Regions from separate parts of the Enterobacter wuhouensis genome, predicted to be linked through region 1. Evidence: predicted binding sites of a transcription regulator. Region 1 holds the regulator's gene; each other region holds the start of a gene.

The links. Region 1 encodes CRP, which controls carbon source genes, mostly activating them, when cyclic AMP is high. Its sites were predicted from a motif close to ATGTGANNNNNNTCACAT; they were not measured.
Region 2: VPX56_RS01050 (PTS mannitol transporter subunit IICBA) is a predicted target of CRP. The motif match lies at 1,557-1,574, and genes of this name have one in related genera.
Region 3: azuC (stress response protein AzuC) is a predicted target of CRP. The motif match lies at 3,362-3,379, and genes of this name have one in related genera.
Region 4: ydfZ (putative selenium delivery protein YdfZ) is a predicted target of CRP. The motif match lies at 6,275-6,292, and genes of this name have one in related genera.

The regions. Positions count from the first base shown of each region.
Region 1 covers NZ_CP142124.1:4,391,599-4,399,100, reverse strand. Annotated here, with positions in the region: gene ppiA (peptidylprolyl isomerase A) at 14-586, shown strand; gene VPX56_RS21060 (putative adenosine monophosphate-protein transferase Fic) at 693-1,277, shown strand; gene pabA (aminodeoxychorismate synthase component 2) at 1,308-1,871, shown strand; gene argD (bifunctional acetylornithine/succinyldiaminopimelate transaminase) at 1,959-3,179, shown strand; gene VPX56_RS21045 (YccS/YhfK family putative transporter) at 3,176-5,263, opposite strand; gene crp (cAMP-activated global transcriptional regulator CRP) at 5,320-5,952, opposite strand; gene VPX56_RS21035 (OsmC family protein) at 6,263-6,667, shown strand; gene VPX56_RS21030 (phosphoribulokinase) at 6,754-7,502, opposite strand, start outside.
Region 2 covers NZ_CP142124.1:202,743-210,244, reverse strand. Annotated here, with positions in the region: gene VPX56_RS01060 (HlyD family secretion protein) at 1-824, opposite strand, end outside; gene VPX56_RS01055 (DUF3302 domain-containing protein) at 827-1,183, opposite strand; gene VPX56_RS01050 (PTS mannitol transporter subunit IICBA) at 1,760-3,667, shown strand; gene mtlD (mannitol-1-phosphate 5-dehydrogenase) at 3,777-4,925, shown strand; gene mtlR (mannitol operon repressor MtlR) at 4,922-5,512, shown strand; gene VPX56_RS01035 (YibL family ribosome-associated protein) at 5,571-5,933, shown strand; gene VPX56_RS01030 (SadB/YajI family lipoprotein) at 6,217-6,858, shown strand; partial or broken gene VPX56_RS22990 (ESPR domain-containing protein) at 6,900-6,983, shown strand; partial or broken gene VPX56_RS01025 (YadA family autotransporter adhesin) at 7,215-7,502, shown strand, end outside.
Region 3 covers NZ_CP142124.1:2,899,884-2,907,385, reverse strand. Annotated here, with positions in the region: gene ftnA (non-heme ferritin) at 1-273, opposite strand, end outside; gene yecR (YecR family lipoprotein) at 483-815, opposite strand; gene VPX56_RS13985 (RpiB/LacA/LacB family sugar-phosphate isomerase) at 1,145-1,783, shown strand; gene VPX56_RS13980 (MFS transporter) at 1,827-3,245, opposite strand; gene azuC (stress response protein AzuC) at 3,461-3,544, shown strand; gene VPX56_RS13970 (DUF2766 family protein) at 3,652-3,903, shown strand; gene VPX56_RS13965 (anaerobic C4-dicarboxylate transporter) at 3,984-5,327, opposite strand; gene VPX56_RS13960 (non-heme ferritin-like protein) at 5,482-5,985, opposite strand; gene VPX56_RS13955 (DJ-1 family glyoxalase III) at 6,491-7,048, shown strand; gene araF (arabinose ABC transporter substrate-binding protein AraF) at 7,365-7,502, shown strand, end outside.
Region 4 covers NZ_CP142124.1:2,237,953-2,245,454, forward strand. Annotated here, with positions in the region: gene VPX56_RS10830 (YnfA family protein) at 105-431, shown strand; gene manD (D-mannonate dehydratase ManD) at 543-1,757, shown strand; gene VPX56_RS10840 (Zn-dependent oxidoreductase) at 1,772-2,791, shown strand; gene VPX56_RS10845 (MFS transporter) at 2,865-4,244, shown strand; gene VPX56_RS10850 (mannitol dehydrogenase family protein) at 4,468-5,931, shown strand; gene ydfZ (putative selenium delivery protein YdfZ) at 5,974-6,177, opposite strand; gene VPX56_RS10860 (universal stress protein) at 6,465-6,896, shown strand; gene VPX56_RS10865 (GntR family transcriptional regulator) at 6,931-7,502, opposite strand, start outside.

The sequences.
Region 1 (7,502 bases):
TTAAGGAATTCTCATGCTCAAATCAACACTGGCGGCTGTCGCAGCTGTGTTTGCTCTTTCTGCCGTTTCCCCTGCTGCGCTGGCAGCCAAGGGTGACCCTCACGTCCTGCTGACGACCTCTGCCGGGAATATTGAGCTGGAACTGAACAGCCAGAAAGCCCCTGTTTCTGTTAAAAACTTCCTCGACTACGTGAACAGTGGTTTCTATAACAACACCACCTTCCACCGCGTGATCCCTGGCTTCATGGTGCAGGGCGGCGGCTTCAACGAGCAGATGCAGCAGAAGCAGCCTAACCCGCCAATCAAAAACGAAGCGGACAACGGCCTGCTGAACAAGCGCGGCACCATCTCCATGGCGCGTACAGCGGATAAAGACAGCGCGACCAGCCAGTTCTTTCTGAACGTGGCGGATAACGCCTTCCTCGACCACGGCCAGCGCGACTTTGGCTATGCCGTTTTCGGTAAGATTGTGAAAGGTATGGACGTGGCCGACAAGATTTCTCAGGTGCCGACCCACGACGTCGGTCCGTACCAGAATGTGCCGTCAAAACCGGTGGTTATCCTCTCCGCAAAAGTTCTGCCGTAACTCTTCTGAACGCGGGTTTCTTTTGCCCGCGTTTTGTCTCCCTCCCTGCGAAAGCGCGTTTTGCTGCTTATACTTGTGGCAAACGGACTATTCAGGGAGGCGTTAAGTGAAAAAACTCACCGATAAGCAAAAATCCCGTCTCTGGGAACAGCAGCGTAACGTCAATTTTCAGGCCAGCTGCCAGCTCGAAAAAGGCAATGGTCCTTCAGATCCTCAAATTGAGTCGCTGGCGCTGGGGCCTTCTGCACCCGGCTTGCCCCACCTGTGCCTCATTCACCGCCACCTGTACCGCAGAGAGATTAAGCTGGCTGGCGAGTTCCGCACCGCCGATATCGCTAAGGGCGACATTCCTTTTTGTCATTTCGAGTACATCGAGAAGATGGGGAACGACCTGATGGACGCGCTGGAATACGACAACTATCTGGTCGGCCTTAGCAAAGAGGAATTTACAGACCGGGTTAGCCATTACTACTGTGAAATCAATATGCTGCACCCTTTTATGCGCGGTAACGGCATTTCCCAGAGGATCTTCTTTGAGCAGCTGGCACTCCACGCGGGCTACGCGCTGGACTGGCGTGATATCGATCCCGCGCAGTGGGTAGCGGCTAACCAGAGTGGTGCGATGGGGGATTTAACGGCCCTGAACGCCATCTTTGCCAAAGTAGTGAGCGAAGCGCGGGAATCTGAGTAAAATAGGGCGGCATTTTTTTCTGGAGCCGCCATGATTCTTCTGATTGATAACTACGATTCCTTCACCTGGAACCTTTACCAGTATTTCTGCGAGCTGGGTGCCGAGGTGGTCGTTCGCCGTAACGACGAGATAACCCTGGCAGATATCGAGAAGTTGGCTCCGCAGAAAATTGTTATCTCACCGGGCCCCTGCACGCCGTCGGAATCCGGCATCTCGCTTGATGCGATACGCCGTTATGCAGGCAAGCTGCCGATTCTGGGCGTCTGCCTCGGCCATCAGGCCATTGCTCAGGCGTTTGGCGCGACCATCGTGCGCGCAGCGAAGGTGATGCATGGCAAAACGTCACCCGTCACGCACGCCGGCACGGGCGTATTCACCGGGTTGAATAATCCCCTAACCGTAACGCGCTACCATTCTCTGGTAATCGACCCGCCAACCTTACCCGCGTGCTTTGACGTGACCGCCTGGAGCGAGTCGCAGGAGATCATGGGGATTCGCCACCGCGAGTGGGATCTCGAAGGCGTGCAGTTCCACCCGGAAAGCATCCTCAGCGAGCAGGGCCACCAGCTGCTGGCGAATTTCCTTAAGCGCTGAATATCTGTTGCCTTGCTGTGATTTTTTATGCATATTTTGTGATTATATTTTCACAATCACTGTGACATAAAAATGGATGGTCATGACATGGCAACTGAACAACCAGCAATTACCCGCGCGACATTCGATGAAGTCATTCTGCCGATTTATGCACCGGCCGAGTTTATCCCTGTAAAAGGGAAAGGCAGCCGCGTCTGGGATCAGCAGGGCAAAGAGTATGTGGATTTCGCGGGCGGCATTGCGGTGACGGCGCTGGGTCATTGCCATCCTGCGCTGGTGGAGGCGCTGAAAACCCAGGGCGAAACCCTGTGGCACACCAGCAACGTGTTCACCAACGAACCGGCGCTGCGCCTGGGGCGTAAGATCATCGATGCCACCTTCGCCGAGCGCGTGCTGTTCATGAACTCCGGCACTGAAGCCAACGAAACCGCCTTTAAGCTGGCGCGCTACTACGCAACCACGCGCCACAGCCCGTACAAAACCAAAATCATCGCCTTCCATAACGCTTTCCACGGACGCTCGTTCTTTACCGTTTCCGTTGGTGGTCAGCCGAAATACTCAGACGGGTTTGGTCCGAAGCCAGCCGACATCGTTCACGTGCCCTTTAACGATCTGCACGCGGTAAAAGCGGTAATGGATGACCATACCTGCGCGGTCGTCGTTGAGCCGATTCAGGGCGAAGGCGGCGTGACGGCGGCGACGCCGGAGTTCCTGAAAGGACTGCGCGAACTGTGCGACGAGCATCAGGCGCTGCTGGTCTTTGATGAAGTGCAGTGCGGCATGGGGCGCACCGGGGATCTGTTTGCCTACATGCACTACGGCGTGACGCCGGACATCCTGACCAGCGCCAAAGCGCTCGGCGGCGGCTTCCCGGTCAGCGCGGTGCTGACGACGCAGGATATTGCCTCTGCGTTCCACGTTGGTTCTCACGGCTCTACCTACGGCGGCAACCCGCTGGCGAGCGCCGTGGCGAGCGCGGCGTTTGATATCATCAACACGCCGGAGGTGTTGAACGGCGTCAACGCGAAGCGGGAGCTGTTTGTCAAGCACCTGCTGCAGATTGATGAGCAGTACGACGTGTTCAGCGAAATCCGCGGCATGGGGCTGCTGATTGGCGCCGAGCTGAAGCCGCAGTACAAAGGCCGCGCGCGCGATTTCCTGCACGCCGCCGCGCACGAAGGGGTGATGGTGCTCAACGCCGGACCGGACGTAATGCGCTTTGCGCCGTCGCTGGTGGTGGAAGAGAAGGATATTGAAGACGGGTTAAGCCGTTTTGCCGCGGCGGTCGCGAAGATCGTTAAGGGTTAATACTCGGTTCGCTTTAATCGACGCGTTAACCAAATCCCGTGATGCGGACGCTGACGCCATGCCACCGATGAAATGGTGTGCATGGTGTTCAAATGTCCCAGAACGCGCTGCAGGTGCTGCTCCAGGGTGCTCATCGGCCCGTGGGTCAGCGTTTCAGGCGCTTCGAGAATATTGGAATCGCCCGACTCGCCCGGCGCGTCGTACTCCAGACGCTGCTGACACCTCTGCAACGCAATTTCACACGACTGCAAATAGCGCTGCGCCAGATCCGGCGTGAGCATGGTGTGCTCGCGCGCCAGCGTGGTCATGGCGTTAATGTGCTCGACGATAAACTGGCTGTGTGTCACCCACAGCTTCATGTCTGCAAGATAGTGCGAGTTAAAGCCCGGCTCCTGCATCGCCTGGTTGAGCGAGTTGAACAGGGCGTTGTGCGCCTGGTTGACCCTCATGCGCTGGTAGGCCAGCGGGGAGGGCTGCGGATCGTCGCTCAGGATCAGGCGGATGGCCTGCTGATCGGCCTCCAGCGCGTCGTGGGCGTTTTGCCTCAGTAATCCGCTCTGCCACTGCGGCCACAGCCAGACCATGCCGCCGAAGGCAATCAGGCAGCCAATCAGGGTATCGACCAGGCGGGCAATAATGAATTGATCGCCGTTGAGCGTGAGCAGCTGCAGGGTGTACACCGCCGTAACCGTAAAGCCCACCGTCGCCCAGCCGTAGTTTTTGCGGATGATGAGATAGCTCACCATCGTAATCGCCAGCATCCCGACCAGCGTATACCCTTCCGGCACGTGGAAATGCAGCGTCGCCCCCGCAATAATCAGCCCGGCCATCGTGCCGCCAGCCCGGTGGAAAATACGCACGCGCGTGGCGCCATAGCCGTTCTGCGTCACGAACAGCACGGTCATTAAGATCCAGTAGGGTTTCGGCAGATGCAGCGCCATACCCATCAGGCTGGCGATGCTGAGCATGACGCTTATCCGCGCGGCGTTGCGCAGGGCGGCGGATTTCAGCGACAGGTAGCTTTTGAGGGCGGGCAGCAGCGGCAGACGCTTCTGTTTATCCGCCATCAGGTCGCGAGGATAAAGCGGGCGCTGGGTACGCAATACGCGGGCGATGCGGCTGAAGTGCCAGGCGGCAAACTGGCCGACCGGGTTATCCGGGTGCTGACGCGCAATTTTTTCCAGCGCGCCGAGCGGTTTGTCCATGTTAAAGCGCGTCGGGTAGCGGTGATAGAGAATATCGTCGGCCAGCACCCGCAGGCGCGCCGACACGGTCTGGGCGTTCCAGCGGATCACCGCTTCGGCGTGGCTGCGCTCGACCAGCTTTTGCACCTCCTGCGGATGGTGCAGGCTCACGGAGATATGCTCCTGCAGATCCAGCCCCACCTGGAAGGTGCGCAGCAGCCGCTTGTACTCGTGGTTTTTATTGGCGGCGAGCATGTGCAGCTGCTGATAGCACTGGCTGATCAGGTCGACCACCTTTTGCTGGCGCGCCAGCAGCGGCGGAAGGGATTTCTCCGGATCGGTGTGCTGGGTCAGCAGGGTATATTTGGCTTCACAGTAATCCGCCAGCTGCACGTAGAGCAGGCTCAGGGATTCACGCAGCGGCTGCTCCCGCCACAGCCAGAACCAGAACCAGTTAAACAGCCCGTACCACAGCGTGCCGAGGGCGTAGATGAGCAGCGGTTCCCATATCGGCATATTCCCCGCGAGGCTCAGGGTGAATATGGCGGCAATCAGCGAGGCGGGCAGCAGGCGCGCGTGAAGCGAACTGATCTCCGCCGTTACGCCGAGCGTCATCGCCAGCACGGTCAGGATCAGCGGGAGCGGAATATCACGGGCGAGCAGGAGCTGTACGGCAAGGCTACAGCCGGCAAACAGGCAGCCGCCGATAATCAGGCGCTTGAAAAAGCGTTTATGCGGCGTGTCCAAACCGGCGATGTTGCAGCAGGCGGGCACGAGGGAAAACAGCAGGCCTTGCTGAAGATGTCCGAGGATCAGGCCCACGGCCACGGGAAGGCACAACACCAACGTTTGTCGCAGTGCGTAGTTAACTTCCGGGTGATAAATCAGCCTGCGCCACATGGGGAATAGAGACAAAAACGGCGTGCCACCCTGAGATGGCACGCCGTTTGACCGAATTAACGGGTTCCGTAAACCACGATGGTTTTACCGTGCGCGGAGATCAGGTTCTGATCTTCCAGCATTTTCAGAATACGGCCTACTGTTTCACGGGAACAACCGACGATCTGACCGATTTCCTGACGGGTAATTTTAATTTGCATGCCGTCCGGGTGGGTCATTGCGTCTGGCTGTTTCGCCAGGTTCAGCAGGGTCTGTGCGATACGACCGGTCACGTCCAGGAACGCCAGGTTACCGACTTTTTCAGAGGTGACCTGCAGGCGACGCGCCATCTGGGAAGAGAGACGCATCAGGATGTCAGGATTAACCTGAATCAGCTGACGGAACTTCTTGTAAGAAATTTCAGCCACTTCACATGCTGTCTTTGCACGAACCCAGGCGCTACGTTCCTGGCCTTCTTCAAACAGGCCCAGTTCGCCGATGAAATCGCCCTGGTTCAGATAAGAAAGGATCATCTCTTTCCCTTCTTCATCTTTGATCAGCACTGCCACCGAGCCTTTAACGATGTAATACAACGTCTCGGCTTTTTCACCCTGGTGAATCAGAGTGCTTTTCGATGGGTACTTATGAATGTGGCAATGAGACAAGAACCATTCGAGAGTCGGGTCTGTTTGCGGTTTGCCAAGCACCATGCGCTGTTATCCTCTGTTATAAGCTGTCACCAGAGTCATAAGATGCATCCGGACTCTGGGGTTGCAATCGAATTCTTACCCATACCCTGGGAAGTCGGCTGTCGTAATTTTCGCAGCCAGTAAAGTTTGATGTCCTCTGCATACATGTGTAACGTCAATGTATTACTGTAGCATCCAGAGTGTTTTAGCATAGCTTTTGCCGCGTGTCTCCTGGTGTCTCGCTTCAGCATGATGCAGGTCGCCTTCCGTTGCGAGAAATGTAACGCGCGCGTAATCTGTCACCAAAAATGCAACGTTGGAGTTAATGAATATGCAAGCGCGTGTGAAATGGGTTGAAGGTTTAACGTTCCTGGGCGAATCCGCTTCCGGGCACCAGATTTTGATGGACGGTAACTCCGGCGACAAGGCCCCAAGCCCGATGGAAATGGTGCTGATGGCGGCGGGTGGATGCAGCGCGATTGACGTGGTGTCGATTCTGCAAAAAGGCCGTCACGATGTGACCGACTGCGAAGTGAAGCTCACGTCAGAACGTCGCGAAGAGGCGCCACGCCTGTTCACGCATATTAATCTGCACTTTATCGTGACCGGTAAAGAGCTGAAAGATGCCGCGGTATCACGCGCCGTAGACCTTTCTGCGGAAAAATACTGCTCTGTGGCGTTAATGCTGGAGAAAGCGGTAAAAATCACCCATTCGTATGAGGTGATCGAGGCTTAATCTTTTGGCGGGTGGCGCTTCGCTGACCCGCCCTACAAAAGCACGACCGTAGGCCCGGTAAGCGCAGCGCCACCGGGCAAAACAACTCACGCGATCTGCTTCCCTTCCATCAGTCGCTGGACCAGCGGCGTCATAATTAACTCCATCGCCAGCCCCATTTTTCCGCCCGGCACCACCAGCGTATTCATGTGGGAAATGAACGAGCCCTGCAGCATCGCCAGCAGCCAGGGATAATCGATGCCTTCCAGATTGCGGAAGTGGATCACCACAAAACTCTCATCCAGAGACGGGATGGTTTTCGCCGCAAACGGGTTGGAGGTGTCCACCGTCGGCACGCGCTGGAAGTTGATATGGGTACGCGAGAACTGTGGCGTCAGGAAGTTGATGTAATCTTCCATAGATCGCACCACCGAATCCATCACCGCCTCGCGCGAATGGCCGCGCTCGCTGATGTCGCGCGTCAGCTTCTGGATCCATTCCAGGTTAACGATCGGCACCACGCCCACCAGCAGATCCACGTGGCGCGCCACGTCGTGCTGGTTGGTCACCACGCCGCCGTGCAGCCCTTCGTAAAACAGCACGTCGGTGGGTTCCGGCAGCGGCTGCCACGGGGTAAACGTCCCCGGCACCTGGTTCCAGGGAACCGCTTCGTCGTAGGTGTGCAGGTATTTGCGGGATTGTCCTTTGCCGGTCTGACCGTATTCTCTGAAGGTCTGCTCTAGCAGGCCGAAATCATTGGCATCGGGGCCAAAGTAGCTGATGTGTTTACCGAGATCCCGCGCTTTACGGATGGCCATGTCCATTTCAGGGCGCGTGTAGCGGTGAAAGCTGTCGC
Region 2 (7,502 bases), 630 kb from region 1:
CCCGGCTTCAGGCGCAGCAGCGAGTTCTGCCGGAACTGCGCCACGATCTGACGTTTCTGTTCAGGAATAAACACCATCACCGGGCGCAGCGGCAGCGCGGCGGCGTAGGTTCCCGGACGGATTAGCACCTGGGTGATATAGCCGTTGCTTGGGGCACGCACCACGGTCTGATCGAGGTTATAAGTTGCTTCGGCTAGCTGGGCGCGCAGGGACGCAATCTGCGACTGCTCGCCATTGACCATGCTGTCCAACTGGCTTTGTATCTGCGTCTGTTCTGCAACGGAGCCTTTCACCATCGCATCCTGCGCGAGATAGTTCTGACGGGCGTTATCGATATCGCTCTCAGAGAACGGGTTAACCTTCGCCTGGCTGCCTTTCAGGTAGCGCTGATAGTCTTTAAACAGACGGTCGCGTTCGGCGGACACGCGGGTGGTGTTGGCGACCGCTTCCGAAAGCTGCGCTTTCAGGTTATCGATATTGTGCGTGGCGGTTACCAGGTCAGCCTTCAGCCTGTCGACGCGCGCCTGGTAGCGGCCCGGATCGAGTTTAAATAACACGTCGCCTTTTTTAATGAGCTGATTATTTTTATCGGTCACTTCCGTGACGATCCCCGTTACCTGCGGCGTAATCGGAATAGAAATAACCGCCTTTTGCGCCGTAAAGGTATACGGATGGTTATAGTTCATTAACAGAATGAGGCCCGCAACAATAAAGACGCCGCCCAACGTTGCGGTGGCGAGCGTCCATTGATTGACCGGAATACGGAATATTTTAAAGATAGCCCACGCGAAGGCCACATAGGTCAGAATAATTAACAGATCCACGATCAGTGCTCCAGCGTTTTTTTATCAGCAGCGGGCTGTGCCGCGGCGAGCTTTTGCTCTAACTCTGCCACGCGTTCGGTCAGGGCATCCATGCCGGGAACCTCATCAGGCGTGGCGATATGATTCTGCATACCCCAACCGCGGTCTTCCCGGTACAGCGTGGCCCAAATCCACAGGAACGGCCAAATAGCATGGAGCGTGAACAGGCTGATCCAGCCCGCCGTATGAATCGCATCGGCATGCGGATGGTTACGCTTTTTGGCCATATTATAGGGAATGTCATGAATAGCGATGATTCCGTAAAACAGAACCAGGAATACAAAAATTAATACGCCCAGCGCGAAATAGTTGAGAAACATATTCTCCTCACTTTAACAACGTCAACTCATTAAATTAATAAAATGATAAGCAATCTAATTAATTTATTTTTAAATACAGAGCCTGCATTTATTATTTCAGAGCCGGGGAGTATGGTTTTTTATAATATCTCCACGCAAGTTTATAAACGTGTCAAAATATATCCTGAATAATAATCTACTTAACCTTACATTATGAGCGTAATCCAGCTTTAACTTTTTCGCCAAATGCACCCAGACAAATCCGCATAAAAATATTTTGTGAATTCAGTCACATTCCAGAAACAAACTCACGACAACCTAGTGTGACAACAGTCACAAAACAGAGGTGATTTTGCTGCTTTTCTGGCCGTTGCATTTATTTTGTACCGTGTTTTTGTGATGCAGATCACTTCAATAATCTCCCTACCCCCTACATTTACGTGACTGCGATCACATAAATTTTCGCCGTCTGGACAGTTGAACGATTCAGTGCCAGATTTCACAGCATCAGAACAGGGCCCGGCTACCTCTGCCGCCGCACATTAACGATAAACCTCGGGCCGCAAGCCTAAGCGTAAACATAAGAAGGGGTGTTTTATGTCATCCGATTTCAAGATCAAAGTTCAAAGCTTTGGTCGTTTTCTCAGCAACATGGTGATGCCAAATATCGGCGCGTTTATCGCGTGGGGTATCATCACCGCATTGTTCATTCCGACAGGGTGGTTGCCTAACGAAACGCTGGCGAAACTTGTTGGCCCAATGATTACCTATCTGCTGCCGCTGCTCATCGGTTACACCGGTGGCCGTCTGGTTGGCGGTGACCGCGGCGGCGTGGTGGGTGCTATCACCACCATGGGCGTGATCGTCGGTGCGGATATGCCGATGTTCCTCGGCGCCATGATTGCCGGTCCTCTGGGCGGCTGGGCGATTAAGAAATTCGACGTCTGGGTTGATGGCAAGATCAAGTCCGGCTTCGAAATGCTGGTGAACAACTTCTCCGCGGGCATCATCGGGATGATCCTCGCGATTCTGGCGTTCCTCGGCATTGGCCCTGCGGTTGAAGTCCTGTCCAAAATTCTGGCGGCGGGCGTTAACTTCATGGTGGCGCACGACATGCTGCCGCTGGCGTCTATCTTTGTTGAACCGGCGAAAATCCTGTTCCTCAACAACGCCATCAACCACGGTATCTTCTCACCGCTGGGTATTCAGCAGTCTCACGATCTCGGCAAGTCCATCTTCTTCCTGATTGAAGCGAACCCGGGTCCGGGTATGGGCGTACTGCTGGCGTACATGTTCTTTGGTCGCGGCAGCGCGAAGCAGTCTGCTGGCGGCGCGGCTATCATCCACTTCCTGGGCGGTATCCACGAAATTTACTTCCCGTACGTGCTGATGAACCCACGTCTGATCCTGGCCGTAATCCTCGGCGGTATGACCGGCGTGTTCACCCTGAGCGTGCTGGGCGGTGGTCTGGTTTCTCCGGCTTCCCCGGGTTCCATCCTGGCGGTACTGGCGATGACCCCGAAGGGCGCTTACTTCGCTAACATCGCGGCAATTTGCGCGGCAATGGCGGTCTCCTTCGTTGTCTCTGCCATCCTGCTGAAAACCAGCAAAGTGAAAGAAGAAGACGATATCGAAGCGGCGACCCGCCGTATGCACGACATGAAAGCGGAATCCAAAGGCGCAACCCCGCTGGCGGCTGGCGATGTCTCTAACGACCTGAGCCACGTGCGTAAAATCATCGTTGCCTGCGACGCCGGTATGGGCTCCAGCGCAATGGGTGCAGGCGTACTGCGTAAGAAAGTGCAGGATGCGGGCCTGACCAACATCTCTGTGACCAACAGCGCGATTAACAGCCTGCCGCCGGACGTTGACCTGGTGATCACGCACCGCGATCTGACCGAACGCGCCATGCGTCAGGTACCGCAGGCGCAGCACATTTCCCTGACCAACTTCCTCGACAGCGGCCTGTACACCAGCCTGACCGAGCGTCTGGTCGCGGCGCAGCGTCACGAAGACAACGAAGTGAAAGTGCGCAGCAGCCTGCAGGACAGCTTTGACGAGAGCAACGCTCACCTGTTCAGGCTGGGCGCGGAGAACATCTTCCTCGGCCGTACCGCGAGCACCAAAGAAGAGGCGATTCGCTTTGCCGGCGAGCAGCTGGTGAAAGGCGGCTACGTTCAGCCAGAGTACGTTGATGCGATGCTGGAACGTGAGAAGCTGACCCCGACCTATCTGGGTGAATCCATCGCGGTTCCGCACGGTACGGTTGAAGCGAAAGACCGCGTGCTGAAAACCGGTGTGGTGTTCTGTCAGTATCCGCAGGGCGTGCGCTTCGGCGAAGAAGAAGACGATATTGCCCGTCTGGTGATCGGTATCGCCGCTCGCAACAACGAGCACATTCAGGTGATTACCAGCCTGACCAACGCCCTGGATGACGACACCGTCATTGAGCGTCTGGCCAACACCACCAGCGTAGAAGAAGTTCTGGCACTGCTGAACAAGTAAGTTCCGGTCTATCCCCTCTCCCCTTTGGGGAGAGGGCTAGGGTGAGGGGAAAGTTATGCGGTTCCTCACCCCAGCCCTCTCGGGTAAAAACATTAGGAAGGTTAATACTATGAAAGCATTACATTTTGGCGCAGGTAATATCGGTCGTGGCTTTATCGGCAAACTGCTGGCAGACGCGGGCATTACGCTGACATTCGCCGATGTGAATCAGGTCGTCCTGGATGCCCTGAATGCCCGTCATAGCTATCAGGTCCACGTGGTGGGCGAAAACGAGCAGGTTGAAACGGTATCGGGCGTGAATGCGGTGAGCAGCATCGGCGACGATGTTATCGATCTGATCGCCAGCGTTGACCTGGTCACCACGGCGGTAGGCCCGGTGGTGCTTGAGCGCATCGCCCCTGCGGTCGCTAAAGGCCTGGCAAAACGTAAAGCACAGGGTAACGACGCCCCGCTGAACATCATCGCCTGTGAAAACATGGTGCGCGGCACCACGCAGCTGAAAGGGCACGTTCTCGCCGCCGTTGCGGATGAAGACAAGACCTGGGTTGAAGCCCACGTTGGCTTTGTTGATTCCGCCGTTGACCGTATCGTTCCGCCATCAGAATCCGCCACCAACGATCCGCTGGAAGTCACCGTGGAAACGTTCAGCGAGTGGATCGTTGATAAAACCCAGTTTAAAGGCGCGCTGCCGACCATCCCGGGCATGGAGTTAACCGATAACCTGATGGCATTTGTCGAACGTAAACTCTTCACGCTGAACACCGGGCATGCTATAACCGCGTACCTCGGAAAATTGGCCGGTCATCAGACCATCCGTGACGCGATTCTCGATGAGAACATTCGCGCTGTGGTAAAAGGTGCAATGGAAGAGAGCGGCGCGGTGCTGATCAAACGCTACGGTTTTGATGCTGAAAAACACGCAGCATATATCCAGAAAATCCTCGGTCGTTTTGAAAATCCGTATCTCAAAGATGACGTTGAGCGCGTGGGCCGTCAGCCGCTGCGCAAACTGAGTGCAGGCGATCGCCTGATTAAGCCGCTGCTCGGCACGCTGGAATACGTCCTGCCGCACGCCAACCTGGTGAAAGGGATTGCCGCCGCGATGCACTACCGCAGCGAGCAGGACCCGCAGGCGATTGAGCTGGCTCAGCTGATTGATGACAAAGGCGCGCAGGCTGCGCTGGCGCAGATTTCCGGTCTGGACGCCAACAGCGACGTGGTTGTGGAGGCGGTTGACGCGTATAACGCAACCAAATGATGCAGAATGCGGCGCAGGTAAGCCTGCGCCCAAACAACAGATTGTCAGATATGCAGGCAATAATGGAACAAACCCAGGCCTTTGAAAATCGTGTGCTTGAGCGTCTGAATGCTGGCAAAACCGTACGAAGCTTCCTGATTGCCGCCGTCGAACTACTGACCGAGGCGGTGAACATTCTGGTGCTTCAGGTGTTCCGCAAAGACGACTACGCGGTAAAATATGCTGTAGAACCGTTACTGGACGGAGACGGACCGCTGGGCGATTTGTCGGTACGCCTGAAGCTGATTTACGGTCTTGGCGTGCTGAGCAGGCCGGAATATGAAGACGCTGAACTGCTGATGGCGCTGCGCGAAGAGTTAAATCATGACGGTAACGAATACAGCTTTACCGATGATGAGATTCTGGGGCCCTTCGGCGAGCTGCACTGCGTGACCGCACTGCCCCCTGCCCCCCATTTTGATAACAGCGATCCAGAGCTGTACGCGATGCAAAAGCTGCGTTATCAACAGGTTGTCCGTTCCACAATGGTCCTTTCCCTGACTGAGCTGATTTCCCGAATCAGCTTAAAAAAAGCGTTTCAGAAGTAAGCCCGCGCACATTGGTGTATCCTTCCCTGTAAATCCCCCGTTTTTAGAGTCATTTGTCATGAAAGAAGTCGAAAAGAACGAAATTAAACGCCTGAGCGACCGTCTGGATCTGATCCGCCACCAGATGGCTGGCCTCTCCCTGGTCGATTCCGCCGAGAAGTACGCCGAGCTGGAGAAGGAAGCCGCCACGCTGGAAGCGGAGATCGAGCGCCTGCGCGAAGTGAAAGGCCAGAAGCTGAGCAAAGAAGCGCAGAAGCTGATGAACATGCCGCACCGTCGTGCGATCACCAAAAAAGAGCAGGCCGACATGGGCAAGCTGAAGAAAAGCGTCCGTGGTCTGGTGGTGGTACACCCGATGACCGAACTTGGCCGCGAAATGGGCCTGAAAGAGATGACCGGCTTCGCCAGAACTGAATTCTAAGATTTGCTGTTTACCGTATCTCAGGCAGTTATCTGTTCAATCAGATAACTGCTTTAATTTAATCCCCCCTCTTACTCGCTGAAATACTATCCCGCACGCCTTTACACCCGCTCAAACATTCTTACCATGAATGATTCACTCAAAATAAATAATACTAAACACAGAAATTAGGAATACTAAATTATATTTAAAGATTTCAAATGATAATCTTCGACACGTTTTGCAATTTTTTATTACAAGAAAAGGATAACTTCTTGTTAAGACATAACGTTAAGGAAGAACTATGTTTGCCGTTAAATCTCTTTACTATTCATTAATCATATCATTGCCTTTTATTCTATCCGGCTGCGACAGAAAACTCGACACATTTGACGCCGCAGAATTCAGCGCGCAGCAGCTAGTCCAGTTAAAAAGAATTGAGCAACTTGAGAAACAGCAACAGATTCTTGTGAATAATGAAAAAGTTATTGCTAAAGCGGTCGGCCATATTGATGCCAGAGAGAAGGCTTCAACCTATACAGAACTCGATCCAACCCAAACCCGCTTTTTTGTTTTGAATAACGGTTCGATTGGGCTGGCAGGCCGCATTATTTCAATCGCCCCGACCACCGATGGAAGCATCATTCATATTTCGCTAGTTAATCTTTTAAGCGTACCTGTTGCTAACATTGCCTTCCAAATGGCATGGGGAAACGAAAGGCCCAAAAACAAAGAGGCGCTTACTCGCTGGCAGCAGCTTTTATTTAGCACAAAAATGGATTCAAGCATCGAGTTACTGCCTGGGCAATGGAAAGATATTGACCTTACATTGAAAGGCGTATCACCGAACAACCTTAAATATCTGAAAATGAGTATTAATATGGACAATCTCATTTTCGGCACAAATAAAACGTCAAAATCTGACGTTAAAAAAAGTAAAAAATAAAGCGTCAACATTTTAAAGACTAATGAAAAGGACCTATCACTTTGAACAAAATTTTTAAAGTTATCTGGGATGCATCCACTGGCACATATAAAGTAGCAAGTGAGACTGCAAAAAGTCGTGGAAAAAAAACCGGCGCTAGAAAATTAGTCTTGTCCGCATTAATCGGCATGAGCAGCCTGGCGTCAGCAGGTAATGTGTTTGCCAATACCGGGAACGATACGGGCACAGGCGTAACCGAAGAGGGTAATCCAGCAGGAAACGGCTGGATTGCAATCGGTACGGGCGTAACGGCAAATACCTATACCAGCGGTGATGGTGCCAGTGCAGCACTGGGCTATTACTCTTCCGCAATGGGTCTCTGGAGTACCGCAATTGGCTCCTACAGTAAATCCGACGGCGACGCATCGCTGGCGCTGGGTGTTAAAGCTAGCTCATCTGGCGACCGCAGCATTTCTGTGGGTGCATCTTCTAAGGCTAGCGGTAGCTATTCAATGGCATTGGGCGTAGTAGCCAATGCAACTGGCACCGATTCCGTCGCCTTAGGTAACGGCGCTAAAGCTACCGGCAATGACACTGTCGCACTGGGACACAAAGCGGATGCTAACGCCGTCGATTCTATTGCTATCGGTAATGGTGCAACCGCC
Region 3 (7,502 bases), 1.5 Mb from region 1:
GTAGGTGGCGCGGAACAGTTCATCCAGAGAACCGTATTCGGCAACCGGAGAGGCGACAGGATCGATGCGCGGCAGGCTGCCCGTATCCGTCAGATAATCAAAGAGACGCTGCATGTGGGTCATCTCTTCCTGAGCGTGGCGGCGCAGAAACGCAGCCGCGCCTTCAAAGCTGTGATAGCTGCACCAGGCGCTCATCTGCTGGTAAAGCAAGGATGAAAAAAGCTCAAGGTTCATTTGAGCATTGAGCTTGTCGATCATTTCAGTTTTCAGCATGGTGAAGCTCCGGTTTATTATTTCTGGTTCACGATGAGCGACACTATAATTTGTTATTTAATTATTTGCAAAACGTAAAATAAATATTTGTTTATTTAAAAATACGAATGGGAATAAAACGCATTGGCGATTTTTATATTAATTAATGAGAATTATTTTTGTTCGTAATTAAATATACTGCCAGCCATGGCTGGCAGTGGTGATTAATATCAGGGATTATTTGCGTTAGGGGTAACGGCGTAGCCCATGCATTTATACTGAATGGTCATCGTCTCGTTCAGGCACAGCGAGCCGCTGATGAGGGTGCAGGTTTTGATGGGCTGACCATACGCGGATGCGGTGGCATATCCCATGCTCTGACAGGCTTTTTCCGCCGTACCGTTATTCACATACGCATCCGAGTGGGCATTCTGCAGCATCGCCTGACCGTAGTTGAGGCGGACAATGCCGTTTGGGGCATCCAGGCTGCTGACTTCCGCCTGACGATTTATGCTACATCCTGCAAGCAGCAGGATCGTGCCGACGACCAATACTCTTTTCATGGTTCACTCTACGTGAATGGAAACAGGTATCGTACCCGTATACGCCTGACGCAATGGCTGGAATAGCCGAACGATCTGCCCTTTCTCTTTGTAACGAGCCAAATCATGTGTCCATACCGGCCCGGGCTGCCCGCCGCGCGAACGCATCGGTGATAACAGCGCTTTTAACTTTGCAGAACGCAATCTCGAATAAACGTGAAATTGTGAGCGCATCTTTGTTTTTTAAAACAAGTTTTCAGTTAATTTGAAAGCATGTTTGTTTGATAGTAAGGTTAATGCGAAAAGGTATCCATGGCGGGAGTTCCCGCAACGCATTCAGGAGAGACAAGATGAAAATTGCACTGATGATGGAAAACAGCCAGGCCGCTAAAAACCCTGTCATACTCAATGAGTTAAAGGCGGTAGCCGACGAGAAAGGGTTCCCGGTTTATAACGTTGGCATGAGTGATGAAAACGATCACCATCTTACCTACATTCATCTGGGCATTATGGCGAGCATTTTGCTGAATGCGAAAGCCGTTGATTTTGTGGTGACGGGCTGCGGTACCGGCCAGGGCGCGCTGATGTCGCTGAACATTCATCCTGGCGTGATCTGCGGCTACTGCATCGACCCTGCTGATGCGTTCCTGTTTTCACAAATTAACAACGGCAACGCGCTGTCTCTGCCGTTTGCAAAAGGCTTTGGCTGGGGAGCTGAGCTTAACGTTCGCTTTATCTTCGAAAAAGCGTTCACCGGACGCAAGGGTGAAGGCTATCCGCCAGAGCGTAAAGAGCCGCAGGTGCGTAACGCCGGCATTCTGAATCAGGTGAAAGCCGCCGTGGTAAAAGAGAACTACCTCGACACCCTGCGCGCCATCGATCCTGAGCTGGTGAAAACGGCCGTTTCGGGCCAGCGCTTCCAGCAGTGCTTCTTTGAAAACTGCCAGGACAAAGAGATCGAAGCCTTTGTTCGCGGCATCGTTGGCTGAGAATAACGCGCCGGGCGGCACCGCGCCCGCCCGGCCTGTTCACCTATTTTTTCGCCGAAACTGCGCTACCGGCATCTTTCGTCAGCCGCAGCGTGTCAAACATCCCCACCAGGCAAATCAGCGCGATCGCCACGAAGGCCAGCCGGAAGCTTATTCCTGGAACAGACGTAAGCCCCAGGCTCCCGCTGACTTGTTCACCGATGCGAATGCCGATTGCCCCCAGCGTGATCCCCAGCCCAACGGCAAGCTGCGTGGCGGTTGAAAAGAGCGTATTGGCATAGCTCATCTGTTCAGAAGGCACATCGGCAAAAGCGAGGGTGCTCACCGCGGTAAACTGAATTGAACGGAAGACGCCGCCAAGATAGAGGATAAGCATAATCAGCCACGCGGGCGTGTCCGGCGTGAGAAACGCGCAGGCCAGTAGCGAAAGAACGTTGAGCGCGCCGTTGATCAGCAATAGCCGCCTGAAGCCGAGACCACGAATGAGCGGCGTGGTGGCAGGTTTAATGGTCAGATTGCCAACGAAAACGGCCAGGACCAGCAGGCCAGAATGAAAGGCATCCATACCAAATCCAACCTGAAACATCAGCGGCAGCAGAAAGGGCACCGCGCTGATCGAGGCGCGAAACAGGGAGCCGCCGTACAGGGTGACGCGAAACGTGGCGACCCGCATGGCATCAAGGCGGATCATCGGCCATTCAGCTCGCCTGAAATGACGCAGGGCAAACGTGAGCGACACCACGCCAACGGCAAGCAGCCCCAGGGTCAACCCTCCCTGAAGATGCTGCCCTCCCATCGATTCCATCGCATACACCAGGCACACCATCGCTACGGTTGTCGCTAAAAATCCCGGCAGGTCAAAGGGCCGACGCCCGTCCTCATGCAGATCGGGGATGATGCGCAGCGCCAGAACAATGGCAATAAGCCCCAGCGGAACGTTAATAAAGAAGATCCAGCGCCAGTCGGCGTAGCTGGTGATGAACCCGCCGAGCGGAGGGCCAATGATGGGCGCAACCAGGGCAGGCCAGGTCAGGGTGGCGATGGCGGTAATCAGCTGATGTTTTGGGGTCGTGCGCAGCACCGCCAGCCGCCCAACGGGCACCATCAGCGCGCCGCCCATCCCCTGCAGCACGCGCATGGCGACGAACCGATCGACGGTCGTGGAAAGGCCGCAAAAAACCGAGGCCAGCGTGAAGATGGCCAGCGCCAGGGCAAATACCCTGCGCGCGCCGAAACGGTCTGCAATCCACCCGCTGGCTGGGATCAGCACCGCGAGGGTAATCAAATACGCGCTGATACCGACGTTCAAATCAACGGCCTGTACGCCGAAGCTTTTTGCCATGTCGGGCAGGGCGGTAGCAATCACCGTACCGTCCAGAAACTCCATAAAGAAAGCACCGGCAACCAGCAGCGCCGCGGGCGATAAGCCGCGGCTCTCTTTGCCAGTTATGTTTTCACTCATTTTTACGCCTGTCGTATCAAAAAAAATTATAAAAATTTACTGGAACTTATAGGGCCGTAACCTACGGAATTTACGTTAATTTTCTTAACAAAATGCGAGAACGGGTGAATTAATAAACGTGATTCACATCACAAAAGTGTTGTTTTTTGTGATGGTGGTCATATTATAGGCGTATCAACAATAACACCTGCATAACACATTACCGGAGCATCAGAATGAAACTGCGCAAAATCCTGAAAAGCATGTGGGCTAACTACTGCAACACCTTCAAAGACGTCCCACCGGGTGCGATGTTCTGATAAAAAAACCTGCTTCGGCAGGTTTTTTTATGCCTGCGAGTGACGAGAGGGAGATGAAAGGGCGCGTGTTTTGCTACTATGGCGGCCTTTGAATAAGGAGAAAGCCCATGTCACAAAACCTGAGCGCCGATCAGGAACTGGTGTCTGACGTCGTCGCATGCCAGTTGGTTATCAAACAAATCCTTGATGTGATTGACGTTATCGCGCCGGTCGAAGTGCGCGAAAAAATGTCTACCCAACTGAAGAATATCGATTTCACCAGCCATCCTGCTGCAGCGGATCCGGTTACGCTTCGTGCGATCCAGAAAGCCATCGCGCTGATCGAACTCAGGTTCACGCCGCAGGGTGAGTCTCACTAAAATAAACCGATGTTTTGAAATTAGAAACACATTTCTAACAAAACGTCTGAGGGCGACGGCGAACGTCGCCCCGCAAGCGTTTAGAAGAAGGTTTGTACCAGCAGATAGCTCGCCGCGCAGGCGCAGCTTACGCCGATCAGCCCTGGCAGGATAAAGCTGTGGTTGATGATGAATTTCCCAATCCTCGTTGTGCCGGAACGGTCAAAGCCGATGCAGGCTAAATCGCTTGGGTAGGTCGGCAACACAAAATATCCGTAAGAGGCCGGGAAGAAGGCAATCAGCATTTTCGGATCGATGCCCAGCATTAAGCCCATCGGCGCAACCGCCGTTAGCGCCGCCGCCTGGCTATTCACCAGCTTAGAAACCAGAAACAGCACGATGGCATAGGTCCACGGATGGCTTTTCACCACGCCTTCCAGCGCCATTTTGAGTTCGTCGAGATGGGCCTGGAAAAAGGTATCGCTCATCCACGCCACGCCGAATACCGAAAAGATGGCGACCATTCCCGCTTTGAATACCGCGCCGTTAGAAATGGCAGTGGCTTGTACCTTACAGGCCATGAGCATCACCGCGCCGGCAATAAGCATCATCATCTGGATGACAAGGTTCATCGACAGCGCCGTCATTTTGCCTTTCACCTCGAAGGCAGGGCGTAGCTCGGGCAGCGCGCCCAGCAGGACAACCACGGCAATCCCGGCAAAGAAGATCCAGGTGGACCAGTACGCCTGCTTAGGGAAGCGCTGATTCATTAACGTTTCCGTTCCGCCGTAGATAAAGTCCCGCTGTTTTGGATCTTTCAGTTTCTCCTGGAAATCCGGGTCATCGGCTAAATCCTTCCCGCGGCGCAGGCTCCATAGCGCAGCGATGGCGACGCCAAACAGCGAGGCGGGCACCGACACGGCGAGGATGTCGAGAATTCCCCACGCGTGGCCTATCCCGTGCTGCGCCCCCAGAATGGAGATCAGCGACACCACGGCAACGGAAACCGGCGAGGCGGTGATCGCCATCTGTGAGGCAATCGATGCCACGGCCATAGGGCGTTCCGGGCGTATCCCTTTTTTCAGGGCGATATCCGCAATGATGGGAAACATGGTGTACACCACGTGCCCCGTTCCGCACAGAAAGGTCAGCATCCAGGTGGTAAAAGGGGCGAGAAGGGTAATGTGCTGGGGATGCTTTCGCAAAAGGCGTTCGGCAAACTGCATCATAACGTTCAGACCACCCGCCGTTTGCAGGGTCGCCGCACAGCCGATAACGGCCAGAATGGTCAGCATCACGTCCACCGGCGGTTTGCCGGGCTGCAAACCGAAGACAAAGCTTAAAACGAACAGGCCGATGCCGCTTATCAGCCCGAGCCCCATCCCGCCAAACCGTGTTCCTACCAGCAGACAGGCAATAATGACAATAAACTCAATGGTGATCATGATGCTCCCTCGTCAATGAAGATGTAATGAAATAAATCATCACATGTTGTAAGGGTATTCGTTGGGAGCAAGATCTGATTTGTTAAATGTCAGCAAAAGCAGTGAGTTGATAACGAGAAGGGAACCTGCTCCGCGCCGGAGCAGGTGAAAGCGCTTAGTGGTGCTGAACCGTCACGATCTCGAGCAGATGGCGGTCTGTCTGTTCAGGGCATAAGCCGGCCTGCTTCGCGCTGCGGATTTCATCTGCAAGCGTTTTCAGCAGTGTGCCGTCCTGCTGTTGCTCTTTATCCATCTCGCGCAGGAATCTCAGGGTGATGCTGTCATGTTGGGCTTTGGCTTCATCGGCAAGTTTGTTCAGCGTGCTGCAGCGCTGTTCATACTCTTCAAGCGTACGCTGGAACAGCTCTTCCAGTGAGGAATAATCATCGTCGATGGTTTCCAGGGCCTTAACGGTAGGGTTAGCACCGGCAGCTTTCATAAAGTTAAATACCCGCATCATATGCGTGACGTTACTTTGCGCCTGGGTACGGAAGAACGTTGCGGTGCCATTAAGACTCTTTTCGGAACACCAGGCGCTCAGGTGCAGATGTAAATTGGAGGCATAGAACTCGAGGTTCAGCTGGGCATTCAGTTTTTGCATCATTGTTTGGGTAGTCATACTCATATCCTTATTGACTGGCGGACGCGAAATCCGCATCTAAACCTGACCCGGCAGGTACATACAGTGGAGGCAGAAAGACATCTCTGCGCTGATTAAAACTGACCGAATATTCACTTCCTGTGTTCGATATAAATAAGCATACCCTTGTATTAGATCTAAGAAAACTCTTAATTAGGCTGTGTTTACGATAGATTACAAAATTTAATATAGTCCAGAAATTCGTACAGATAGATATAAAATGAATATTTTAACGCATTGATAATTAAGGGTTAAAGTGTCGTGTATGTTGCTATTTTCATATTTGAAATTGCATCGCGATATAATATTCTGCGAATAAGTAAAATCCGTACGCAATATTTAAAATATATCCTGCAGAACAAAAATTGCGCTGTATCAATTTCCGCAAAAAATGACGGGAATGTGATCCTGGTGGAAGATTGTTTTTCTTGTCTCTGTGAAAATGAAACGATGTTTTATTATGTAACTTTCATTGAGGTTTACGATGGCAAAAGTAGCGGTGCTGCTGGCACCTGGTTTTGAAGAGGCGGAAGCTATAATCACGATTGATATCCTGCGTCGCTTGCACATTGAAGTCGAAACGCTGGCCTGCGCGGAATCGCGTGCGGTAGTGAGTTACCATAACATCCCAATGGTGGCGGATAGCACCTTATCCGAGCGTATCGATACGCTCTACGACGCGGTGGTGTTACCGGGCGGCCCGCAGGGCAGCGTCAATCTGGCAGCCAGCCGGGAGGTGATTCGTTTCGTTACCGCGCACGATGAGCGCGGGAAGCTGATATGCCCGATCTGTTCGGCAGCAGCGCGCGTTCTGGGTGGGAACGATCTGCTCAAGGGACGCCGTTACGTCTGCTCCGGTGAGCTATGGGAGACGGTCAAAGACGGCGAATATGTGGATGCGCCCGTCGTTGAAGATCAAAACCTCATCAGCGGCAAAGGGCTCGGACACGCCTTTGACTTTGCGCTGACGATTTCTGCCCGACTCCTGGGTGACGACGCGCCGGTCCGCGACCACGCCGATCATATCTACTATCGCTGGTAATTTTCCCGCCGGACGCTATGCCGTCCGGCCATCAGGGACTTCTTAGCTAATCTTATGGACTATTCTGCTTAACCCCTGTTCATTTGTCCGACAATTCCACGCTTTTTTATGTCATTTTCCGCTGAATTTATGTACGCAATTACTGTAATTCTGCGGTGTGATGCCGCTCTCTTATGGATGATTAATTTCCCGCTAAAACTATCACCAGCACTAACGCTTATGACGAGGTAAGCGCTAATGCCTTGTTTTAAGTCCGATAAAAATAGAAGCACGCAAATATTCCCTACAGAAAAGAATGCTAAAGCTGGAGTTAACCATGCACAAATTTACTAAAGCGCTGGCGGCCATCGGCCTGGCTGCCGTTATGTCACAATCCGCTATCGCTGAAAATTTAAAACTCGGTTTTTTGGTTAAGCAGCCTGAAGAACCCTGGTTCCAGACCGAATGGAAATTC
Region 4 (7,502 bases), 2.2 Mb from region 1:
ATTCTACACCAAAGCGAAATTGCGGCATACCCGCGCAGCAGGTATGGAAAAGTAAAAGCCATTATCGGGTAAGATGTTTAAATCAATCCTCACGAAACGTAACAATGATCAAAACGACGCTGCTTTTTTTTGCCACCGCGCTGTGTGAAATCATCGGCTGCTTCCTGCCCTGGCTCTGGCTGAAGAAAGGGGCATCGGTGCTGCTGCTGGTCCCGGCCGGAATTGCTCTTGCGCTTTTTGTCTGGCTATTAACGCTGCATCCCGCCGCCAGTGGGCGAGTTTATGCGGCATACGGCGGGGTATATGTTTGTACTGCATTGCTGTGGCTGCGCGTGGTGGATGGCGTCAAGCTCAGCGTCTACGACTGGGCGGGCGCGCTCGTTGCGCTGTGCGGCATGTTGATTATCGTAGCAGGCTGGGGGCGCGCGTAAGCGCCCTCATTTTGTGATCGCGGGCTGATTTTACGATCATCATACTTGTATGGTAGTAGTGTAGTTGCGTAAATTTCCTCCATCACAACGAGCGATGTAAGGAACTGGATTATGAAGATTGTCGGGGCCGAAGTATTTGTGACCTGCCCGGGGCGCAACTTTGTCACTCTCAAAATTACCACCGACGAGGGGATTGTGGGCCTGGGTGACGCCACGCTGAACGGGCGCGAACTGTCCGTGGCCTCTTACCTGAAGGATCACCTTTGCCCACAGCTGATTGGTCGCGATGCGCATCGCATCGAAGATATCTGGCAATTCTTCTATAAAGGTGCCTACTGGCGTCGTGGCCCGGTCACTATGTCGGCAATTTCTGCCGTCGATATGGCGCTCTGGGATATCAAAGCTAAGGCCGCCAATATGCCGCTCTACCAGCTGTTGGGCGGCGCGTCCCGCGAGGGCGTAATGGTTTATTGTCACACCACCGGCCACACCATTGATGACGTGCTGGAAGATTACGCCCGTCATAAAGAGATGGGTTTCAAGGCAATCCGCGTGCAGTGCGGCGTGCCGGGAATGAAAACCACCTACGGCATGTCTAAAGGAAAAGGGCTGGCGTACGAGCCTGCCACAAAAGGCGACTGGCCGGAGGAGCAGCTCTGGTCCACCGAGAAATACCTCGACTTCACGCCAAAGCTGTTTGATGCGGTGCGCAGCAAGTTTGGCTTTAATGAGCACCTGCTGCACGACATGCACCACCGCCTGACGCCGATTGAAGCGGCGCGCTTTGGTAAAAGCATTGAAGAGTTCCGCATGTTCTGGATGGAAGATCCGACACCAGCGGAGAACCAGGCGTGCTTCCGTCTGATTCGCCAGCACACCGTCACGCCAATCGCCGTAGGTGAAGTGTTCAACAGCATCTGGGATTGCAAACAGCTGATCGAAGAGCAGCTTATCGACTATATCCGCACCACCATTACCCATGCGGGTGGGATTACGGGGATGCGGCGCATTGCTGACTTTGCCTCGCTGTACCAGGTGCGTACCGGTTCACACGGCCCGTCGGATCTGTCACCGATTTGTCACGCCGCGGCGCTGCATTTCGACCTGTGGGTGCCAAACTTCGGCGTGCAGGAATACATGGGCTACTCCGAACAGATGCTGGACGTCTTCCCGCACAGCTGGCGCTTCGACAACGGCTATATGCATCCGGGCGACAAGCCGGGGCTGGGCATTGAGTTTGACGAGAAGCTGGCGGCGAAATACCCCTACGATCCGGCCTATCTGCCGGTGGCCCGTCTTGAAGACGGCACGCTGTGGAACTGGTAACCGAGGAGCAAACGATGAAAAGCGTAGTCATTCAACAGCCGAACGAACTGGTGATTGAAGATCGTCCACTCCCGGCACCTGCTGCAGGCGACGTGCGCGTCAAAATCAAGCTCGCCGGGATTTGTGGTTCAGATAGCCATATCTACCGTGGGCATAACCCGTTCGCTAAATACCCGCGCGTGATCGGTCACGAATTTTTTGGCGAGATCGATGCCACAGGCGAGGGCGTAGACGGTGCTCGTCTTGGTCAGCGCGTCTCGGTTGACCCGGTAATCAGCTGCGGACACTGCTATCCGTGCTCCGTCGGCAAACCAAACGTCTGCACCTCGCTGGTCGTGCTGGGCGTCCACCGTGACGGCGGCTTCAGCGAGTACGCGGTGGTGCCTGCAAAAAATGCCTGGCCCATTCCGGATGAGATCCCCGATAAACACGCCGTTATGGTTGAACCCTTCACCATTGCGGCCAACGTGACGGGCCATGCAAAGCCGACCGAACAGGACGTGGCGCTGATTTACGGCGCGGGCCCGATGGGGCTGGTCACCGTACAGGCGCTGAAGGGCGTCTACAAGGTCAAGCAGGTCATCGTTGTCGATCGCATCGACGAGCGCCTGGCGATGGCGCAGCGCAGCGGCGCGGACTGGGTCTTTAACAACGCTGAACAATCGCTGCAGGCCGCGCTGGAAGAGAAGGGGATCAGGCCAACGTTAATCGTTGACGCTGCCTGCCACCCGTCGATACTGCAGGAGGCGATTACCATGGCCTCTCCGGCTGCGCGCATTGTGCTGATGGGCTTCTCCAGCGACCCGAGCCAGATCGTACAGCAGGGGATCACCGGCAAAGAGCTGTCGATTTTCTCCTCGCGGCTGAATGCCAACAAATTCCCGGTCGTGATTGACTGGCTGAAGAAGGGGCTAATCGACCCTGAAAAACTGATTACCCATACTTTTGACTATCACCACGTTTCAGACGCAATCGAACTGTTTGAAAAAGACCAGCGGCAGTGCTGTAAGGTCCTACTCACGTTCGGCCAATAACAATTCACGCGGTTAAGAGCCTGCGCAGACAGGCTCTATGTGGTACGCATCTTACCTTTCAGAGATAGCCATTATGACGCAAGCACAACCTCAAAGAACGACATCAGACCTGGTGAAAGCCGCCGTTTCCGGCTGGCTGGGCACGGCGCTGGAGTTTATGGATTTCCAGCTCTACTCGCTGGGCGCAGCCCTGGTTTTCCACGAAATCTTCTTCCCGGAACAGTCCGCCGCGATGGCGCTGATACTGGCGATGGGGACTTACGGCGCGGGCTACATTGCGCGTATCGTCGGGGCCTTTATTTTCGGCAGAATGGGCGACAGCATTGGCCGCAAAAAGGTGCTGTTTATTACCATTACCATGATGGGGATCTGTACCACCCTCATTGGCGTCCTGCCAACCTACGCGCAGATCGGCATTTTCGCGCCGGTGCTGCTGGTGACGCTGCGTATTATTCAGGGCCTGGGCGCTGGGGCTGAAATCTCCGGCGCAGGCACCATGCTGGCGGAGTACGCGCCGAAAGGGAAGCGCGGCATCATCTCCTCGCTGGTGGCGATGGGCACCAACTGCGGCACGCTGAGCGCCACCGCAATCTGGGCGGTGATGTTCTTTGCCCTGGATCGTGAAGAGTTAATCGCCTGGGGCTGGCGCGTGCCGTTCCTGGCAAGCGTCGTGGTGATGATCTTCGCAATCTGGCTGCGAATGAACCTCAAAGAGAGTCCGGTATTTGAGAAGGTAAACGACGCTGACGCGGCAGCACCGGTAGCGACACAGGAAACCTCGCTGGGCGCGATGTTTAAGAGCAAGTCCTTCTGGCTGGCAACCGGCCTGCGTTTTGGTCAGGCGGGCAACTCAGGTTTAATTCAGACCTTCCTGGCGGGATATCTGGTGCAGACGCTGCTGTTCGATAAAGGCATTCCGACCGATGCGCTGATGATAAGCTCCATCCTCGGGTTTATCTCTATCCCGCTGCTGGGCTGGCTGTCGGACAAGGTGGGGCGTCGTCTGCCGTACATCATTCTTAATATTTCAGCCATCATCCTGGCGTACCCGATGCTGTCGATCATCGTTGACAAGAGCTACGCGCCGGGCGTGATCATGCTGTCGATTATCGTTATCCACAACTTCGCGGTGCTGGGGCTGTTTGCCCTGGAAAACATCACCATGGCAGAGATGTTTGGCTCGCGTAACCGCTTTACCCGCATGGCGATTTCTAAAGAGGCCGGTGGCCTGGTGGCGGTGGGCTTTGGCCCTGTGCTGGCGGGGATTTTCTGCAATATGACCGGTTCCTGGTGGCCGATTGTCGCGATGCTTATCGCCTATTCAGCGATTGGCCTGATTTCTGCCGTATTAATGCCAGAAGTGCGCGACCGCGATCTGAGCATAGCGGAAGACGCGGCTGAATCTCCTGAGAAAGCGTCTGTCGCTTACGGGGCACTTTCATCGCGGCGCTAGCGGTTTATATCTTGAGTGACCTGTCACACAACTTTTCATTCATGTCACACCACATGGACAAAAGTTAATATAAATCAATATCTGAAACTGCAGTATCAGTATGGTTAATGGCAGATATTTTTTACCTCAACTGCCATTCTAGTTGGTGTAGTCAGCAGGCGCAGCCGCTCTGACAAGAGAGCGGCTGCGGATCGCAGCGTAGTTAAATTAACGAGTCTCAATCATGGAAAACCGGTTATTACAGGCGAAAGCGACGCTTCCTCAATACGATCGCGATAGCCTCAAGGCACGCATTGTTCATTTAGGTTTTGGCGCATTTCACCGTGCGCACCAGGCGGTGTACACCGACATTCTGGCGGCTGAACACGGCAGCGACTGGGGGTACTGCGAAGTTAACCTGATTGGTGGGGAACAGCAGATTGCCGACCTCAAGGCGCAGGGTAATCTGTACACCGTGGCGGAGATGTCTGCCGATGCGTGGACGTCGCGCGTGGTCGGCGTGGTCAAAAAGGCGCTGCACGCTCAGGTTGACGGACTGGAAACCGTCCTGGCCGCGATGTGCGAGCCTCAGATTGCTATCGTTTCGCTGACCATCACCGAGAAAGGGTACTGTCATTCCCCGGCGACGGGTCAACTGATGCTCGATCATCCGTTTATCGTCGCAGACCTGCAGAACCCGCACCAGCCGAAATCCGCGCCGGGCGTGGTTGTAGAAGCGCTGGCGCGTCGCAGGGCGGCGGGACTGCCTGCTTTTAGCGTCATGTCCTGTGACAACATGCCGGAAAACGGTCACGTGATGCGTAATGTGACCTGCGCCTACGCGCGTGCGATCGACAGCGACCTGGCAGACTGGATTGAGGCGAACGTGACCTTCCCGTCGACCATGGTCGATCGCATCGTGCCTGCGGTGACGGCGGAAACGCTGGATAAAATCGAACAGCTGACCGGCGTTCGCGATCCGGCGGGCGTGGCCTGCGAGCCGTTCCGCCAGTGGGTGGTCGAAGACAACTTTGTTGCGGGGCGTCCTCAGTGGGAAAAAGCGGGTGCCGAGCTGGTTTCAGACGTCATTCCGTTTGAAGAGATGAAGCTCCGTATGCTTAACGGCAGCCACTCGTTCCTGGCGTACCTTGGCTATCTGGCAGGATACCAGCACATCAACGACTGCATGGAAGACGCGAACTACCGCGCGGCAGCACATGCGCTGATGCTGAAAGAGCAGGCGCCAACGCTGAAGGTGAAAGGCGTTGATTTGGGCCGTTATGCCGATATGCTGATAGCCCGCTACAGCAATCCGGCATTGCGTCACCGCACCTGGCAGATCGCGATGGACGGAAGCCAGAAACTTCCGCAGCGTATGCTTGATTCCGTGCGCTGGCATCTGGTGCATCAGAAAAGCTTCCCGCTGCTGGCGCTGGGCGTCGCGGGCTGGATGCGTTACGTCGGCGGCGTGGACGAGCAGGGCAATGCAATTGAGGTAAGCGACCCGCAGCTGGCAATCATTCAGGCGGCGGTAGAGGGTAGCGCTGAAGGCGAAAGCCGCGTGAAGGCGCTGTTGGGCATAGAGGCTATCTTCGGCAACGAGCTGCCGCAGGAGGCTGTCTTTGTGGATGCCGTCATGAAGGCGTATCAGACGCTGCTGCAGAAGGGGGCGAAAGCCACGGTTGCGCAGTACGTGGCGCAGGTTTAATCCCTGACATGCCGCCGTTCGCGGCGGCATGACATTGCACTGTTAGTGCATTCCCAGACGAATCAGCTCAACCGGTTCGAACTTCCCTTCGCATCCTTCCACTTCCACCGTTTTGCTACGGCGCACCTGCGCGGCGTCGAGGCCCTCGCTGTGAATCGCTTTAATCAGGCCGGTGCGGCCCGTGCCGCTGATCATGACCCGGCTGCCGGTGGTAATGGCGTTGCGGTTACGGTCGTATGTCATCATGGTATTTTCTCCTCTCTCACTATCCGCTACGGCGCTATTTCACGTCTCGCCGTTGACGGGCATTATTAATACGCCTCTCTTCGCATAAATTATTTGCTTCCGATCAAGATCACACTTTTTTCTCCGTTCTGAATGCCGCTGACGGTTCAGGACGGTAATTTACAAAGTGGACAGTTATTTTCCTTAATGGATAATTTACCCCTGCAAGCGTTGAGCGTTTGTTTATATTGCCAATGGCACTCTTAAGGCAGGAAATAATCCTCTCATCGGAATAAGGAGTCAGGCTTATGTACAAGAAGATTTTGATGCCTGTTGATGTGTTTGAAATGGACTTGAGCGATAAGGCGGTGCGCCACGCGGCCAACCTGGCGAAGGCAGAAGGCGCGTCGATTACCCTGGTGAACATTCTGCCCAACAGCAGCCGCTCGCTATTGCGCGGGTTCAACGCCGATATCAAGAAGTTCGAAGAGTATATGACCGTCGAGTCCGAGAAGAAAATGACGGCGTTGAAGCGGCTCTTCGATATTTCACCGAACGATATTCACTGCAAAGTCTGTTTTGGCAACGTGCGTGACGAAATAATCAGGCTAAGCAAAGAGGGGGATTATGACGTAATTGTTATCGGTTCGAAAAACCCGAGCATGACAACCCACCTGCTCGGCTCGAATGCCGAATCTATTTTACGCTATGCCACCATCCCGGTACTGGTCGTTCGCTAATAAACATTGCCGCTGCCGAAAGGCGGCGGCAAATTTATTCCTCGCTAAACCACTCGCTGTTTTCCTGACGAATAAGCTGCACCGATTCGCTAATTTCCTGCAGGTGCAGGGTCATCGCTTTTTCAACACCCTCCGCATCACGCTTATCCAGCGCATTGAAAATGTCCTGGTGCTGTCGAAGCAGCATTTCGGGCGGCGAAACGTGATCCAGGCTCATATAGCGCACGCGGTCAATGGTGGCCTTAATATTCTCGATGGTATCCCACGCCAGCTGGCAGTCGGCAATTTGCGCCAGCTTCTGGTGGAACTCATCGTCCAGCTGGAAAAAGTCGTTCAGCTGTTTACGGTCAATCGCAATGCGCTGCTGGTGCAGATTTTGTTCCAGCAGGTAGATCTGGTTTTCGTTTATCAGCGATGCGGCCCGGCGCACCACGGCACACTCAATGGCCTGGCGCACGAAACAGCCGTTCCGCACCTGCGAGAGCGAAATTTTATTCACATAGCTGCCGCGCTGCGGGCGGATCTGAATCAGGCCGTTTTCCGCGAGCTTAATAAACGCTTCGCGTACGGGCTGACGAGAAACGTCAAAACGTACGGAGACCTCTT